DNA from 4 places in the Mesorhizobium sp. M0870 genome. Region 3 is predicted to be linked to each of the others. Evidence: predicted binding sites of a transcription regulator. Region 3 holds the regulator's gene; each other region holds the start of a gene.
The links. Region 3 encodes PhoB, which activates phosphate uptake and scavenging genes when phosphate is short. Its sites were predicted from a motif close to TGTCATNNANCTGTCAT; they were not measured.

Region 1 (3,541 bases), on a different contig from region 3:
AACGGCGAGATCGCCAACCGCATTTCGTCCGTCGGCTCGGCATAGCCGGTGATGAAATTGAACAGCTGGGCGACATCGCGGGCGATCGTCGGATCGGTGGTGAAGAAGGACAGGTCGGTGTAGATGCGCGCCGTTACCGGATGGTAGTTGCCGGTGCCGAGGTGCACGTAGTTGCGCAGCTTGCCGTCCTCGCGCCGCACCACCAGCGACATTTTCGAATGGGTTTTCAGCTCGAGAAAGCCGAACACGACCTGCACGCCGGCGCGCTCCAGGTCGCGCGCCCAGCGAATGTTGGCTTCCTCGTCGAAGCGCGCCTTGAGCTCGACCAGTGCGGTGACCGACTTGCCGGCTTCGGCCGCGTCGACCAGCGCACGCACGATCGGGCTGTCGTTGGAGGTGCGGTAAAGCGTCTGCTTGATCGCCACCACTTCCGGATCGGCCATCGCCTGGCGCAGGAACTGCACCACGACGTCAAACGATTCGTAGGGGTGATGGACGACGATGTCCTTCTCGCGGATGGCCGCGAAACAATCGCCGCCATGCTCGCGGATGCGCTCGGGAAAACGCGGATTGTAGGGCGTGAATTTCAGGTCGTCGCGGGGAACGGCGACGATCTCGGAAATCTGGCTGAGCGCCAACGGACCGGTCAAGACGCTGATGCGGCTGGACGACACGCCAAGCTCGCCGGCGACGAAGTCGCGCAATTCATCAGGCATCAGCCTGTCGAATTCGATGCGGATCACCGAACCCCGCCGCCGCCGCTTCAGCGCCGTTTCGAACAGGCGAACCAAATCCTCGGACTCCTCCTCGACCTCGATATCGCTGTCGCGGATGATGCGGAACGTGCCGGAGCCCTTGACCTCATAGCCGGGGAAGAGCTTGCCGATGTAGAGGCCGACCGCCTCTTCCAGCGGGATGAAGCGGACGTGATGCTTGCGGTCCGGCAGACGGATGAAGCGCTTCAGCGCTACCGGCAGGCGCAGCAGCGCGCTCATCTCTTCGCCGTTCTTGCGATGGCGCAGTTGCAGCGCCATCGAGAAGCCGAGATTGGGAATGAACGGGAACGGATGCGCCGGGTCGATCGACAGCGGGGTCAGCACCGGGAACACCTGCCCCTGGAAATGGTCTTCCAGCCAGATTTTCTCGTCCTTGGTCAGCGCATCGCGGGTGATGCTCTCGATGCCTTCCTTGTTGAGCAGCACGGTGAGCGCCGAAAGGCTCTTCTGCTGGTCTTCCTGCAGCCGCTCGACCTCGCGCAGCAGCTGTTCGAGCTGCTGTTCGGGGGTGCGGCCGTCAGGGCTCTTCAGCGTGATGCCCTCGCGCACCTGGCCGGCGAGGCCGGCGACGCGCACCATGAAGAACTCGTCGAGATTGGCCGCCGAGATCGACAGGAAGCGGACGCGCTCCAGCAGCGGATGATTGAGGTTCAGCGATTCCTCGAGAACGCGCCGGTTGAACTGCAGCCAGGAAAACTCGCGGTTGACAAACCGGTCCGGATTGCCGCCCTCCGGGCGAGCCACCTCGACATCCACGAATTCGTTCTGCACCGGCTTCAGTTCGTTCATGATTCCCGCTCTTCCACACCGTCAGCCAGCTAAAGCGCCGCGCGTCATTCAGGACGCGCAAAGGACGCTCTACCACTCCAAGGCGACGCATGGTCCTTGCCGAAAACCGGTGTCGGTCTTCGGGGCCATGCGTTAACCGGCTTAACTTATCCTCTGACAGGCTTTTGCGACAGTTTGATTTCATCGAACTTGCAAAGAGGCCTGATATGATCCAGATGCAGACGAGACTGCGTTAAGGAGACGACGATGGCAGGCGGTTCCATTCCCCATTTTCAGAACGATGCGGGCTATCAGGCAATCGACATCGGCGTGAAGGAATTCATGTGCACGGGCGCCAATCCGCCTTTCGACCACCCGCATGTGTTTCTGGACATGGGCGACGACAACGAAAAAGTCTGTCCCTATTGCTCGACGCTCTACCGCCATTCGCCGAAGCTGAAGGCAACCGAAACGCTGCCGGCCGGCTGCATCTACATCGATCAGGCCGCCTGAGTCTTTCGCGACCAGCCCGATGACCGACACGCGCTCCCGGCAAATTGTCATCGCCGGGGCGGGTGTCGCCGGATTGACCGCAGCTCTTGCATTCGCCGAACGCGGCTACTCGGTACGGGTGTTCGAACAGGCGCAGCGCCTGGAAGCGGCAGGCGCCGGCATTCAGCTTTCTCCCAACGCGACACGCATCCTTCGCCAGCTTGGCGTACTCGACCGGCTGCTGCCGGCGGCGGTGCGGCCGGAAGCCGTGGTGTTGAAGGAGGCCGTGACCTTGCGCGAACTGGCGCGCGTGCCGCTGGGGCAAGCCGCCGAAAGCCGCTGGGGGGCACCCTATCTCGTCGCTCATCGGGCCGACCTGCAGAGCGCGCTGCTGGCGAGGGCCGACGAAATCGCCAACATCGAGATCGTCACCGGGGCGCGCATCAGCACCATTGCCGCCGACACCCATGGCATCACGGCGACGGCCGAGATGGCCGGCAAGACTGTCGAAGCCGAGGGCTTCCTGCTGGTCGGCGCCGATGGCGTCTGGTCGTCGGTACGCGGGCTTGCCTGCTCGAGCAAGGGAGCGGCCTTCGCAAGGAGCCATTTCTCCGGCGAACTGGCCTGGCGCGCCACCGTCGCTGTTGACAGCGCCGCCGGGCAAACCTTTGCAGCCATCGGCGCCAAGGACTGCGTCACCACCTTCCTGCATCCCGGCTTCCATATGGTCGCCTATCCCGTCAGCAAGGGTGCGGCCTTCAATCTCGCGGCCTTCACCAAGGGCGACCGCATTGCCGAGGGCTGGTCCGGCAACGCCGACGCCGGGATCCTGAGCAGCGCCCTGCGCGGCACCGCGGCAGAACTTGCCCGTCTGGTCGAGCAGGCCGGTCCGTGGACCGCATGGCCGATCCACACAGTCGACCCGCAACAGCCCTGGACAACACCGAACGGCATCGCGCTGATCGGCGACGCGGCGCATGCGATGACCCCATTCGCGGCGCAAGGTGCGGCCATGGCGATCGAGGATGCGGCGACGCTTGCCGACATCATCGCCGACTTCCCTGCCGACCCCCTGGCCGCGCTTGCCGGCTGGGAGCAGTCACGGCGGCCGCGTGTCGCGCAGGTCACCCGACGCGGCGCTGTCAACCGGCTGGCCTGGCATGCCTCGGGTCCAGTGGCGATTGCGCGCAATGTGTTCCTGAAGGTGCGCTCGTCGGAAAAACTCGCGGCGGATCTGGACTGGCTCTACGGCTGGCGGGCTCAGAAGATCATTCGACGCTGAGCGTACAAGCACAATCGGTTGGTGGGACAGCACCCCCCTCTGTCCTGCCGGACATCTCCCCCGCAAGGGGGGAGATCAGCCGTCACCACTGCTTTCGCCAATCACCAACGTCGCGAGGGGAAGTGAGGCGTTGCAACTGCCAATCTCCCCCCTTGCGGGGGAGATGTCCGGCAGGACAGAGGGGGGTGTGAAGGAACGCGACGCCAATTCGCGGAATACCCAC
Region 2 (3,541 bases), on a different contig from region 3:
CGCACATAGAGCACGATCAGGATGGCGATCACGCTTACCGTCTGGCCGATCAGCGTGGACGTGGCGGAGCCCGCAATGCCGAGTTCGGGAAACGGTCCGATGCCGGCGATGAGCAATGGGTTGAGCACGATGTCGAGGACGACGGCCAGCGCCATGAAGAAGAAGGGGGTGCGTGAATCGCCGGCGCCGCGCAGCACGGTCATGACGAAGGACAGAAGGTTCATCATCGGCACGGCGACGAAGATGATCCGCAGATAGGACCGCGCCAGCGGCAAGGCATCGGCCGGTGTGCCGAGCGTGTTGAGAATGGCGTCGACCCAGATCCAGCCGCAGACCGCGAAGATAACCGAGACGAGGAAGAAGAACGTCGCGCTGGTGCCGACGATGCGGCGCGCCTCGGGCAGGTCGCGGGCACCGACCGACTGGGCCACCAGGATGGTGGCCGCCATGCCGATGCCGAACACAGTGCCGAGGATCAGGAACAGGACGAGGTTGGCATGGAGGTGGCGGTCAGCGCCGATTCGCCGAGGAAACGGCCGACCCAGACGGCGTTGATCGAACCGTTGAGCGACTGCAGCACGTTGGAGCCGAGCACCGGCAGGGCGAACAGCAGAAGCGTGCGCGGGATCGGGCCGCTGGTCAGGTCGCCGGTGCGCCGGCGCGGGGGATTTTTTTCGTCCATGGCGGGCAGCTCGGCAGATGGTGATTTGAATCCAGTCCACGATGATATCGCAGGCGGGACCGAGATGCACCCTTGCGAACGCGCCGCACAGTTGAAAGCCGCTGCCCCGTTCATGCCCAGCCGCGAGCCCCAGCGGACGCGCCAAGCGCGCCCGCCCGTGCAGTGGTCGTTACTTCTTGGCCAGACCCGGCAGCGTGACCTGATAGACCAGGAACATGGTGTCGACGTTGGCGCCGTCTTCGGCCTTGTAGGGCGCGCCGACCTGAAAACCGTCCTGGGCGAGGAAGTCGTTGTCGTTGGCGACGAACAGGAAGTAGTCGTCGGGCAGCTTCGCATCGAGCACGCTGACCACTGACATCGCCTCCCACTTCTCGGACAGGTTATCCTGGTCGTTGGGCGCGCCATTGTGCAGGCCGAAGCGGCCGAGCTCGGCACTGTCGTTGATGTCGATGAATGGCGTCAGCTTGGCCGGTGTCACCGATGGGTCGACGACGCCCTTGGGGGCGACCGGCTTGTCAGCGGCGTCGAAGGCGCCGCCGGCGATGTCGGTCGCGGCCGAGACGTCGACGACGAAGATCTGGCGCACAAGCGAGGTGTCGCCCTTCAGCCCCTGGCCGTTGCCGCTGTCGCGCGCCAGCATCAGGAAGGTCTGATCCGACAGTGCCACGATCTCGCTCTGCGCGGCGACCTTGGTCTTGCCCTTGGCATCCTTGAACACCGGCAGCGGCACGACATACTCATGCGCCAGCTTGAGGTGGGCGGGGTCGGACGCGTCATAGACCAGCGCACGCGTGTTCTGGCGCGTCGCGGGAGAATCGCCGCCGTCCTGCCTTGTCGCCGACTGCAGCACGGCGATCACGAACTTGCCGTCCGGCGTCAGTGCCATGCCTTCAAGGCCCTGGTTGTTCTGGCGGCCGGTTTCGGGATCCTTCGGATCGGGCTCGGCGGCACCGGGTCCCGGATTGTCCGAGGCGAAGTTCGGCGTGCCGTGGCGCATCGGCACGAGGGCGGCCGGTGGCTGGGTTGCCGACAGCAGATGTCCGTCGGCGGAAAACCGATAGATGTTCGGGCCGTATTCGTCGGAGATGAACATCGATCCGTCGGGCAGCCGCACGATCGCCTCGTTGTCGAGCGCCAGCTTGCCGTTGTCGGCCTGCGGCAGGATCGGCATGTCGGCGCTTGCCGCGCGCACGCCGTTGAGCGGATCGAGGCCGGTGGCATCGGCGCCCTTGTCGTCGGTGAGAAGCATGGTGTCGGCAAGCGTCGCCTTGACGCCGGTCTGCCGCTGGCCGGCAGCAGGTGCCGCACCTGGTGCCACCGGGGTAAACTCGATGCCGATCGTGTTGAGGCGCGGCCGGTAGTCGGTGGTACCGACGACATTGTAGCCGCGGTCCGGCAGCAGCCAGAGCGAACCTTTGTAGCCGGCGGCCTCATGCGTCCAGCCTGATGTGTCGATCGACATGCCGGAGCCCGAACCAAACGTCTCGCCGAACTTGTCGCGCTGAGCGGCCGCGATGCGACCGACGCCGACCAGCCCCTTATTGACCGGGCCGCCGACGGTCGTGGTGCTGTCGGCAAGGGCCGGCGTCAAGGCGGTGAACAAGGCCAGCGCGACGCCGAGCGACGCGGTTCGGTACAGGTGTTTCATGGATAATCCTCTTTGTGACGGATGTGCCGGAGCGGCCGCGGGATGAAAAACTGAAAGAGGTGCGACACCGATGGTGCCGCGCGAGCCTCCCCGAAACGCGGTCTACGGCGCGAACATGATGCTTGCGTGACAGCACGCAGTACATGCCGGCGGTCGACGAAAAACGATGCGCGCGCGCGGCACTAGACACTTATGTCCAGTGAATATATGCTCCAGCCTTCGGACTAACCGTGGAGGGGAAGCCTTGAAGTCGCACTACCGCGCAGTCGTCATCGGAGGTGGCGTGGTTGGAGCCTCGGTGCTCTATCACCTGACGCGGTTCGGCTGGAGGGATGTGGCGCTGATCGAGCGCGCCGAACTGACGGCCGGTTCGACCTGGCACGCGGCGGCAGGCTTCCATGCGCTTAACGCCGACCCCAACGTGGCGGCGCTGCAGGACTACACCATCAATCTCTATCGCGAGATCGAGGCCGAATCCGGCTGGGATATCGGCCTGCACATGACGGGCGGCGTCAACATCGCCAGCGATCCCGCGCGCTGGGAGTGGCTGAAATCGGCCTGGGCGGTGTTCCAGTCGGTTGGCATCGAGACCGCGCGCCTCGTCACGCCCGACGAGATCAAGGCGATCTGCCCGATCGTCGACGTCTCCGGCGTGCTTGGCGGTCTGCATGATTCCAACGAAGGCCATCTCGACCCGTACGGTACGACGCACGCCTATGCCGGCGCTGCAAAAAAGCGCGGCGCCGACATCATACTGCGCAACCGGGTCGTCGAGTTGAAGGCGCGCGCCGACGGGAGCTGGGACGTCGTTACGGAGCAGGGCACCATCATCGCCGAGCATGTCGTCAATGCCGGCGGGCTGTGGGCGAAGCAGCTCGGCCGCATGGCCGGCATCGACCTGCCGGTGACGCCGATGGAGCATCATTATTTCATCACCGAGGACATTCCGGAGATCGCGGCACTTGACCGGGAAATCGGCATCGCCGTCGATCTCGACGGCTTCTCGTATCTCAGGCAAGAGCGCAAGGGCGTGCTGCTTGGCGTCTATGAGCAGAACCCCAAGCACTGGAACATGGATGGTGCGCCGTGGGACTACGGCATCGAGCTGATCCCCGAAGACATCGACCGCATCAGCCCGGAACTCGCCAAGGCGCATGAGCGCTTCCCTTGCCTGGCGACGGCCGGCATCCGCAAATGGGTCAACGGCGCCT
Region 3 (3,541 bases):
ATCGTAGCCGTTAAGGCGGAGCGCATCGGTCGCACCGAAATCGAAGATAAGATCGCTTCCATTACCTTTGGAGATGGCGAAAGTATCGGCGCCATCGCCGCCGATCAGGACATCATTTCCCTTGCCGCCATCCAGCGTCTGGTGACCTGACCCGCCCTTGATGATGTTGTCCAACGCATTTCCGAACGCAAATCGGTTGGTGCCGGTAACGACGAGGTTCTCGAAATTGTCAGGGAGCTTGTAGCTCATCCATGTGTCGATCGTGTCGATCCCTGCCCCAGGATCCTCGACCACCTTGTTGTTGGTGGAATAGAGATGATAGTAGTCGTCGCCGGCGCCTCCGTGGATCGTGACAGTGACGCCGGTGTCTCCCCAGAAGGAGTCGTTGCCGGAGGTGCCATGCAGTTCCGGTCCAGACCCGGTGGCCGAGAACCAATGAGTGGAAGCGCCGGTGTAGGCAAGAGGGATGCCTTTGGCGTTTAAGACCGTGCTCATCAGAAATCCTTCCTCATGGTGTCCGACCTGGTCAAAGGTCCGGCGACCGCTCCCAAAGCAACGCTGCAAGGAACGAGATCGTTCCACGGAATCGTCATTCGATCCGAGACCGCAATAATCGGAAGGCGGATAATGAATAAGGAGGTGATGGCTCAATGTAAATTGAAGCAATTTAGTAAAATCGTATATTTATGCAGAACACACGTCGTTTAACGAACGTATATCTAAGTTAACTCAAATTTATTCTTGCATGGCTTTCTGGTCGGAGTCTGCGGGCAAGATGGCGACGTACCGCCAAGAGCGGTCATCCTCATCAGGTTTCGAATGACCGCATTTGGGCCAAAGCGTCACGTGCTCGCTCCCCATCGATGAGACGAGTGCAACATTCCACTCTTCGCGGCTGTTGGCGACCACGTGCTAATCGAGTTTTCCCGGTCACGATCTATCGGGACGGAACAGCCACCTAGTCTTCCCTGATCGCGTAACCCGCCCCACGGATGGTGCGGATGACATCAGGCATGCGGCCGTTGTTGACCGCCTTGCGCAGCCGGCCGACGTGCACGTCGACAGTGCGTTCGTCGATGTAAATCGTCTCGCCCCAGACATTGTCGAGCAGCTGGCTGCGCGAGAACACGCGGCCGGGGTGGCGCATCATGAATTCGAGCAGGCGGAATTCGGTCGGCCCGAGCCGGATCTCGCTCTTCTTGCGATAGACCCGGTGCGACTCGCGATCGAGCACGATGTCGCCGACCTTTAGCACGCTGGACAGCACTTCCGGCTTGGCCCGGCGCAGCAGCGCCTTGACCCTGGCCATGAACTCCGGCGTCGAGAACGGCTTGACCAGATAGTCGTCGGCGCCGGTCGACAGGCCGCGCACGCGGTCGCTTTCCTCGCCTCGCGCGGTCAGCATGATGATCGGCAGCCGCTCGGTCTCTGGGCGCATTCGCAGGCGCCGGCAGAGTTCGATGCCGGAAACCGCCGGCACCATCCAGTCGAGCACGAGAAGGTCGGGAACGTTCTCCTGCAGCCGGATTTCGGCCTCGTCACCGCGCGTCACCACCTCGACCTGGTAACCTTCGGATTCAAGATTGTAGCGGAGCAGCACGCCTAGCGGCTCCTCATCCTCCACCACCATGATGCGTGGTGCGATCATCGGCTGGTCACCCCTGTTATGCCGCTGGCGCGGACATTGCCGTCTCGTCCTGCTTCGGACGATTGGCTGGCAGCTGCGTGCCGGTCAAAACATAGTAGGCATTTTCGGCGATGTTGGTCACGTGGTCGCCGATCCGCTCGAGGTTCTTGGCGCAGAACAACAGGTGCGTGCACGCCGTGATGTTGCGGGGATCTTCCATCATGTAGGTCAGCAGCTCGCGGAACACCGAGGTGTATTTGACGTCGATGCGTTCGTCATTGTTTCTGAGCGTGGCAAGCGCTGCCGGGTCGGCGGCGGCGTACTCGTCGACGACCCCCTGCACCTGGATCAGCACCAGTTGCGCCATCGCGTCGATCGAATGCGAAAGGTCGTGCGGCGTGACACTCAGCCCGACAGTGCCGACGCGCTTGGCGATGTTCTTGGCAAGGTCGCCGATGCGCTCAAGGTCGCCGGCCATGCGGATCGAACCGACCACCGCACGCAGATCGTTGGCCATTGGCTGGCGCTTGGCGATCAGCGTGATGGCGCGATCGTCCAGCTCGCGCTGGCGTGCATCCATGATGGCATCATCGGAAACCACGCGCTGCGCCAGCGCATTGTCCGAATTGAGCAAAGCCCTGGTCGAGCCACTGACCATCGAGCGGGCGAGATCGCCCATGTCGCGGATCAGCTGGCTGATCTGCTCCAGATCCTCATCGAAAGATGCGACGGTATGTTCACCCATGATCTTCGTCCCTCGTATGCCTGAGCTCAGCCGAACCGGCCGGTGATGTAGTCCTGGGTGCGTTTGTCGTCGGGGGTGGTGAACATCTTGTCGGTGGCGCCCTCCTCGACCAGATAGCCTAGATGGAACATCGCGGTGCGCTGCGACACGCGCGCTGCCTGCTGCATCGAATGGGTGACGATGACGATGGTATAGTTCTGACGCAGTTCGTCGATCAGTTCCTCGACGCGAGCGGTGGCGATCGGGTCGAGCGCCGAACACGGTTCGTCCATCAGGATCACCTCGGGTGACACGGCGATGGCGCGTGCAATGCACAGACGCTGCTGCTGGCCACCGGAAAGACCCGTGCCAGGTTCTTGCAAACGGTCCTTGACCTCGTTCCAGATCGCCGCCTTCTTCAGGCTCGACTCTACGATCTGGTCCATGTCGGCCTTGCGCTTGGCCAATCCGTGGATGCGCGGACCATAGGCAACGTTCTCGTAGATCGATTTGGGGAACGGATTGGGTTTCTGGAACACCATGCCGACGCGCGCCCTGAGTTCGACGACATCGATGTTCTTGTCGTAGATGTCTTCTTCGTCGAGCGTTATCTTGCCGGTTACCCGTGCTGAATCGATGGTGTCGTTCATGCGGTTGAGGCAGCGCAGGAAGGTGGACTTGCCGCAGCCGGAGGGGCCGATCAGCGCCGTCACCTGGTTCAGGCGGACGTCGAGATCGACGTCGAACAGCGCCTGCTTCTCGCCATAGAACACGCCGACCTTGTCGCCGCGCATTTTGATTACTTCGTTCGACTTCATCTTGTCGCCCACTGCGTTTTCAAGGGACTGTTCGGTCATGATGTTCATACCAAGATGCCTTTTTTCTACCAGCGCCGCTCGAACCGACGCCGAAGCACGATCGCGGTGATGTTCATGGCCATGAGGAAGACGAGCAGGATGATGATGGCGCCGGACATACGCTCGACGAAGGCGCGTTCGGCCTCGTTCGCCCACATATAGATCTGCACCGGCAGCGCGGTGGCCGGATCGAAAGGCGTCGTCGGTGGATCGGCGACGAAGGCGACCATGCCGATCAGCAGCAGAGGCGCGGTTTCGCCGAGCGCACGCGCCAGACCGATGATGGTGCCGGTGAGGATGCCGGGCGCGGCAAGCGGCAGGATGTGCTGGAAC
Region 4 (3,541 bases), on a different contig from region 3:
TTGCATCCTCCACCGATATGACGCCCTTGAGGCAGAACGGACCCGACCAAAGCTTGACCATCTCGGCCACGTCGTCCCACGTCATCGACGGGTCTAGCATCTCGGTGAAGTAGCGGCTGATCGACATCGTGCCGCCACCCATGTCGACATGCTCGTCGAGCTGCGGCAGCTTGAACCCCTCATGGGTGAAATAATTGATCGCCCAGGCCGGCTTGAGCGCGAACTGCGCCATTCCGGCGAGATTGAGCTTGAAGGGAATGGCAAAGCCGGTGCGTTTGTCGCGCTCGCGGTTTCCCCCGGTGATGCTGTCGACGGTCAGCATCATCACCTCGACGCCGACCGCCTTTGCGCGCTGCATCATCGCCCGGTTAAGACCTCGGTCCCGGTGGAAATAGAACTGGTAGACCTGTGGGCTGCTGCTGATGCCGCGCGCCTCCTCGAGGCTGACGGTGCCAAGCGAGGAGACGCCGAACATGGTGCCGTATTTGGCGGCGGCCCTGGCGACCGCGCGCTCACCCTGATGGTGGAACAGGCGCTGCAAGGCGGTCGGCGAGCAATAGAACGGCATCGCCAGCTTCTGGCCCATGACCGTCACCGACATGTCGACCTCGCTCACTCCGCGCAGCACGTTGGGAACAAGGTCGCAGGTCTCGAAGCTTTCGGTGTTGCGGCGATAGGTGACCTCATCGTCGGCCGCGCCGTCGATGTAGTTGAAGATCGGCCCGGGCAGCCGCTGCTGTGCCATCCGCCGGAAATCGGAAAAGTTGTGACAGTCGCTGAGCCGCATCATCGAATTCCAAAGGCCATGGCGGGACGAGCTTCTCGCCACCGTTCGATGCGTCGAATATCAACCTGATGCCGCCATGCCAACGGACTAATTGCCGAACTTTCGCTTGAGCACGAGCGTTAACAAAAAAGGAGCGCCTTAAGCGCCCCTTCCCGTCTAAATCCGGCTGACGAGGATTACATGCCGAGATCGGAACGAAGCTCGGCCCTGGCCACTTCATATTCAGCCTTGAAGTCGTCCCGGTTGAGCAGGACCGCGGCAATAACGCTGCCGGAAATCTTGCCCATCTCGACGTCGGACGCATAGTGGATGCCGCCGACCTCGCGGTTGTGGGCGTATTCGGCCGCACGCGCCATGATCTCGGCGCGCTTTTCCGGGACCATGTCGGACAGGATGATGCCCATCATCGTGCCTACGGTGGCATGGCCGGACGGCCAGGAACCGGAGCTCGACAGCTTGACCGCCGGCTTGACGAGATCGCTGAGCTGATGCGGGCGCGGGCGCTTCCAGACATCCTTGGCCGGGTCGACTACAGCCCCTTCGGTAGCCACCACGCGATCGAAGAAAGCGCTGAATTTCGGCAGCGTTTCCTTGTTGAATTTCGGCCCCATGACGTCGGCAAAGCGCCAGACATTCTCCTCGGCATCAGCCACCGCGCTGGCGACCATCTCCGGGGTGCGCGTCACCTGCAGCGTCAGCACCTCGCCGAGTTCGGCCTTGGTCTGCGCCGAATCGTTTGCCGGCGGCGGCGGCAGGATCATCGTCAGGTCGACGTCCTTGTTGGTGACGAAGGGCTGGGCGTCTTCCGCTTGCGCTGCCGAGCCGAGGATGAGCAGCAACAGGCCTGCCGCGAGCGATGCGTATCTTTTCATGAATGCGATCCTTTGATGAGAGCAGCACAGGATCGCCGGATGCGATGACGGCCATGTGACATGACCAGCCTCCGGAAATGCAAAAGGGCGCCTCTCGGCGCCCTTCGCGATCACTTGATTGTATGGCCTAGTGGGCCACGCCTTCCCACACCTTGCGCTTGGTGAGATAGACCAGCGCGCCGAACAAAAGCAGGAACACCAGAACGCGAAAACCGGTCTTCTTGCGGTCTTCCATATGCGGCTCGGCCGCCCACGCCAGGAAGGCGGAGACGTCGCGGGAATACTGGTCGACGGTCTGCGGCGCACCGTCATCATAGGTCACCTGGCCGTCGGAGAGCGGCTTGGGCATTTTCAGCGACACGCCGGACATGAAGTACGGATTGTAGTGGGTGCCTTCCGGGATCACCATGCCGGCCGGCGGCGTCTGGTCGTAGCCGGTCAGCAGCGAGTGGATATAGTCGGGACCGCCGGCATCGTATTGTGTGAAGATGTCGAAGACGAATTGCGGAAAGCCGCGCTCGACGCCGCGCGCCTTGGCCAGCAGCGACATGTCGGGCGGGGCAGCGCCGCCATTGGAAGCAGCAGCCGCTTCCTCATTGGCGAAGGGCGGCGGGAAATGGTCGGACGGCTTGCCGGGACGGTCGAACATGTCGCCGGCATCGTTGGGGCCGTCATGGATTGTGTACTCGGCCGACAGCGTCTTGATCTGCGCATCGGAATAGCCGAGGTCCGACAGCGTGCGGAACGCCACCAGGTTCATCGAATGGCAGGCCGAGCAGACTTCCTTGTAGACCTTGAGGCCGCGCTGCAACTGCGCCTTGTCGTAAGTGCCGAATGGGCCGGTGAAACTCCAGTCCATTTCCTTTGGCTCGTCGATCGGGAAATGCGTCGGATTGGCCACATTGTGTGCCTCTTCGGCGGCGATCGCCCGAGTGCCCGCGGCCCCAGCGGCGACCGCCACGAGGCCGATCAGCGCCAGCGAGGTGAGAATCTTTTTCATGCCAAATCCCCTTAGATTCTCTACCCGCTCAGCCTTTGGTTTCCGGAGCCGCCGTAGCGCCCGCCGGATGTCCGCTGCCGCCCTTGTTCTTCTCGAGCACCGCCTCGGTGATCGAGTTCGGCAGCCGTCGCGGCGTCTCGATCAGGCCGAGCACCGGCAGCGCGATCAGGAAGAAGGCGAAGTAGAACAATGTCGCCATCTGCGCCATGAACACATAGCTGCCTTCGGCCGGCTGCGAGCCCAGCCAGCCAAGCAGGATGGCATCGGCCACGAACAACCAGAAGAACAGCTTGTACCAGGGCCGGTAAACGGCCGAGCGTACCTTCGAAGTGTCGAGCCACGGCACCAGGAACAACATGACGATGGCGCCGAACATGCACAGCACGCCGCCGAGCTTGGAGTTGATCGGCCCGACATTGAAGGTGATGGCGCGCAGGATCGCGTAGAACGGCAGGAAGTACCATTCGGGCACGATGTGGGCCGGCGTCTTCAGCGGGTTGGCGACGATGTAGTTGTCGGGATGGCCGAGATAGTTCGGCAGGTAGAAGACGAAATAAGCGAAGAAGAACAGGAACACGATCATGCCGAACGCGTCCTTGATGGTCGCGTAGGGGGTGAAGGCGACAGTGTCGGTCTTCGACTTGACCTCGATACCCGTCGGGTTCGACTGGCCCACGACATGCAGCGCCCAGATGTGCAAAACGACGACGCCGGCAATCATGAACGGCAACAGATAGTGCAGCGCAAAGAAACGGTTCAGCGTCGGGTTGTCGACGGCAAAGCCGCCGAGCAGCAGCTGCTGAATCCAGTCGCCGACCAGCGGAATGGCGCTGAAGAAGCCGGTGATGACGGTGGCGCCCCAGAAGCTCATCTGGCCCCATG

Region 1: NKH97_RS20400 (RNA degradosome polyphosphate kinase) is a predicted target of PhoB. The motif match lies at 1,732-1,748, and genes of this name have one in related genera.
Region 2: NKH97_RS23795 (esterase-like activity of phytase family protein) is a predicted target of PhoB. The motif match lies at 2,446-2,462, and genes of this name have one in related genera.
Region 4: NKH97_RS08430 (acid phosphatase) is a predicted target of PhoB. The motif match lies at 1,704-1,720, and genes of this name have one in related genera.

Annotation. Positions count from the first base shown of each region.
Region 1 covers NZ_JAMYOI010000016.1:136,497-140,037, reverse strand. The annotation lists gene NKH97_RS20400 (RNA degradosome polyphosphate kinase) at 1-1,565, opposite strand, end outside; gene NKH97_RS20395 (zinc-finger domain-containing protein) at 1,812-2,057, shown strand; gene NKH97_RS20390 (FAD-dependent monooxygenase) at 2,077-3,318, shown strand.
Region 2 covers NZ_JAMYOI010000022.1:75,969-79,509, forward strand. The annotation lists gene NKH97_RS23785 (MATE family efflux transporter) at 1-449, opposite strand, end outside; gene NKH97_RS23790 (hypothetical protein) at 476-682, opposite strand; gene NKH97_RS23795 (esterase-like activity of phytase family protein) at 852-2,330, opposite strand; gene NKH97_RS23800 (GcvT family protein) at 2,575-3,541, shown strand, end outside.
Region 3 covers NZ_JAMYOI010000020.1:78,753-82,293, forward strand. The annotation lists gene eglC (endo-1,3-1,4-beta-glycanase EglC) at 1-495, opposite strand, end outside; gene phoB (phosphate regulon transcriptional regulator PhoB) at 959-1,648, opposite strand; gene phoU (phosphate signaling complex protein PhoU) at 1,665-2,372, opposite strand; gene pstB (phosphate ABC transporter ATP-binding protein PstB) at 2,399-3,217, opposite strand; gene pstA (phosphate ABC transporter permease PstA) at 3,235-3,541, opposite strand, start outside.
Region 4 covers NZ_JAMYOI010000005.1:141,102-144,642, forward strand. The annotation lists gene NKH97_RS08425 (alpha-hydroxy acid oxidase) at 1-787, opposite strand, end outside; gene NKH97_RS08430 (acid phosphatase) at 964-1,659, opposite strand; gene NKH97_RS08435 (cytochrome c1) at 1,787-2,659, opposite strand; gene NKH97_RS08440 (cytochrome b) at 2,688-3,541, opposite strand, start outside.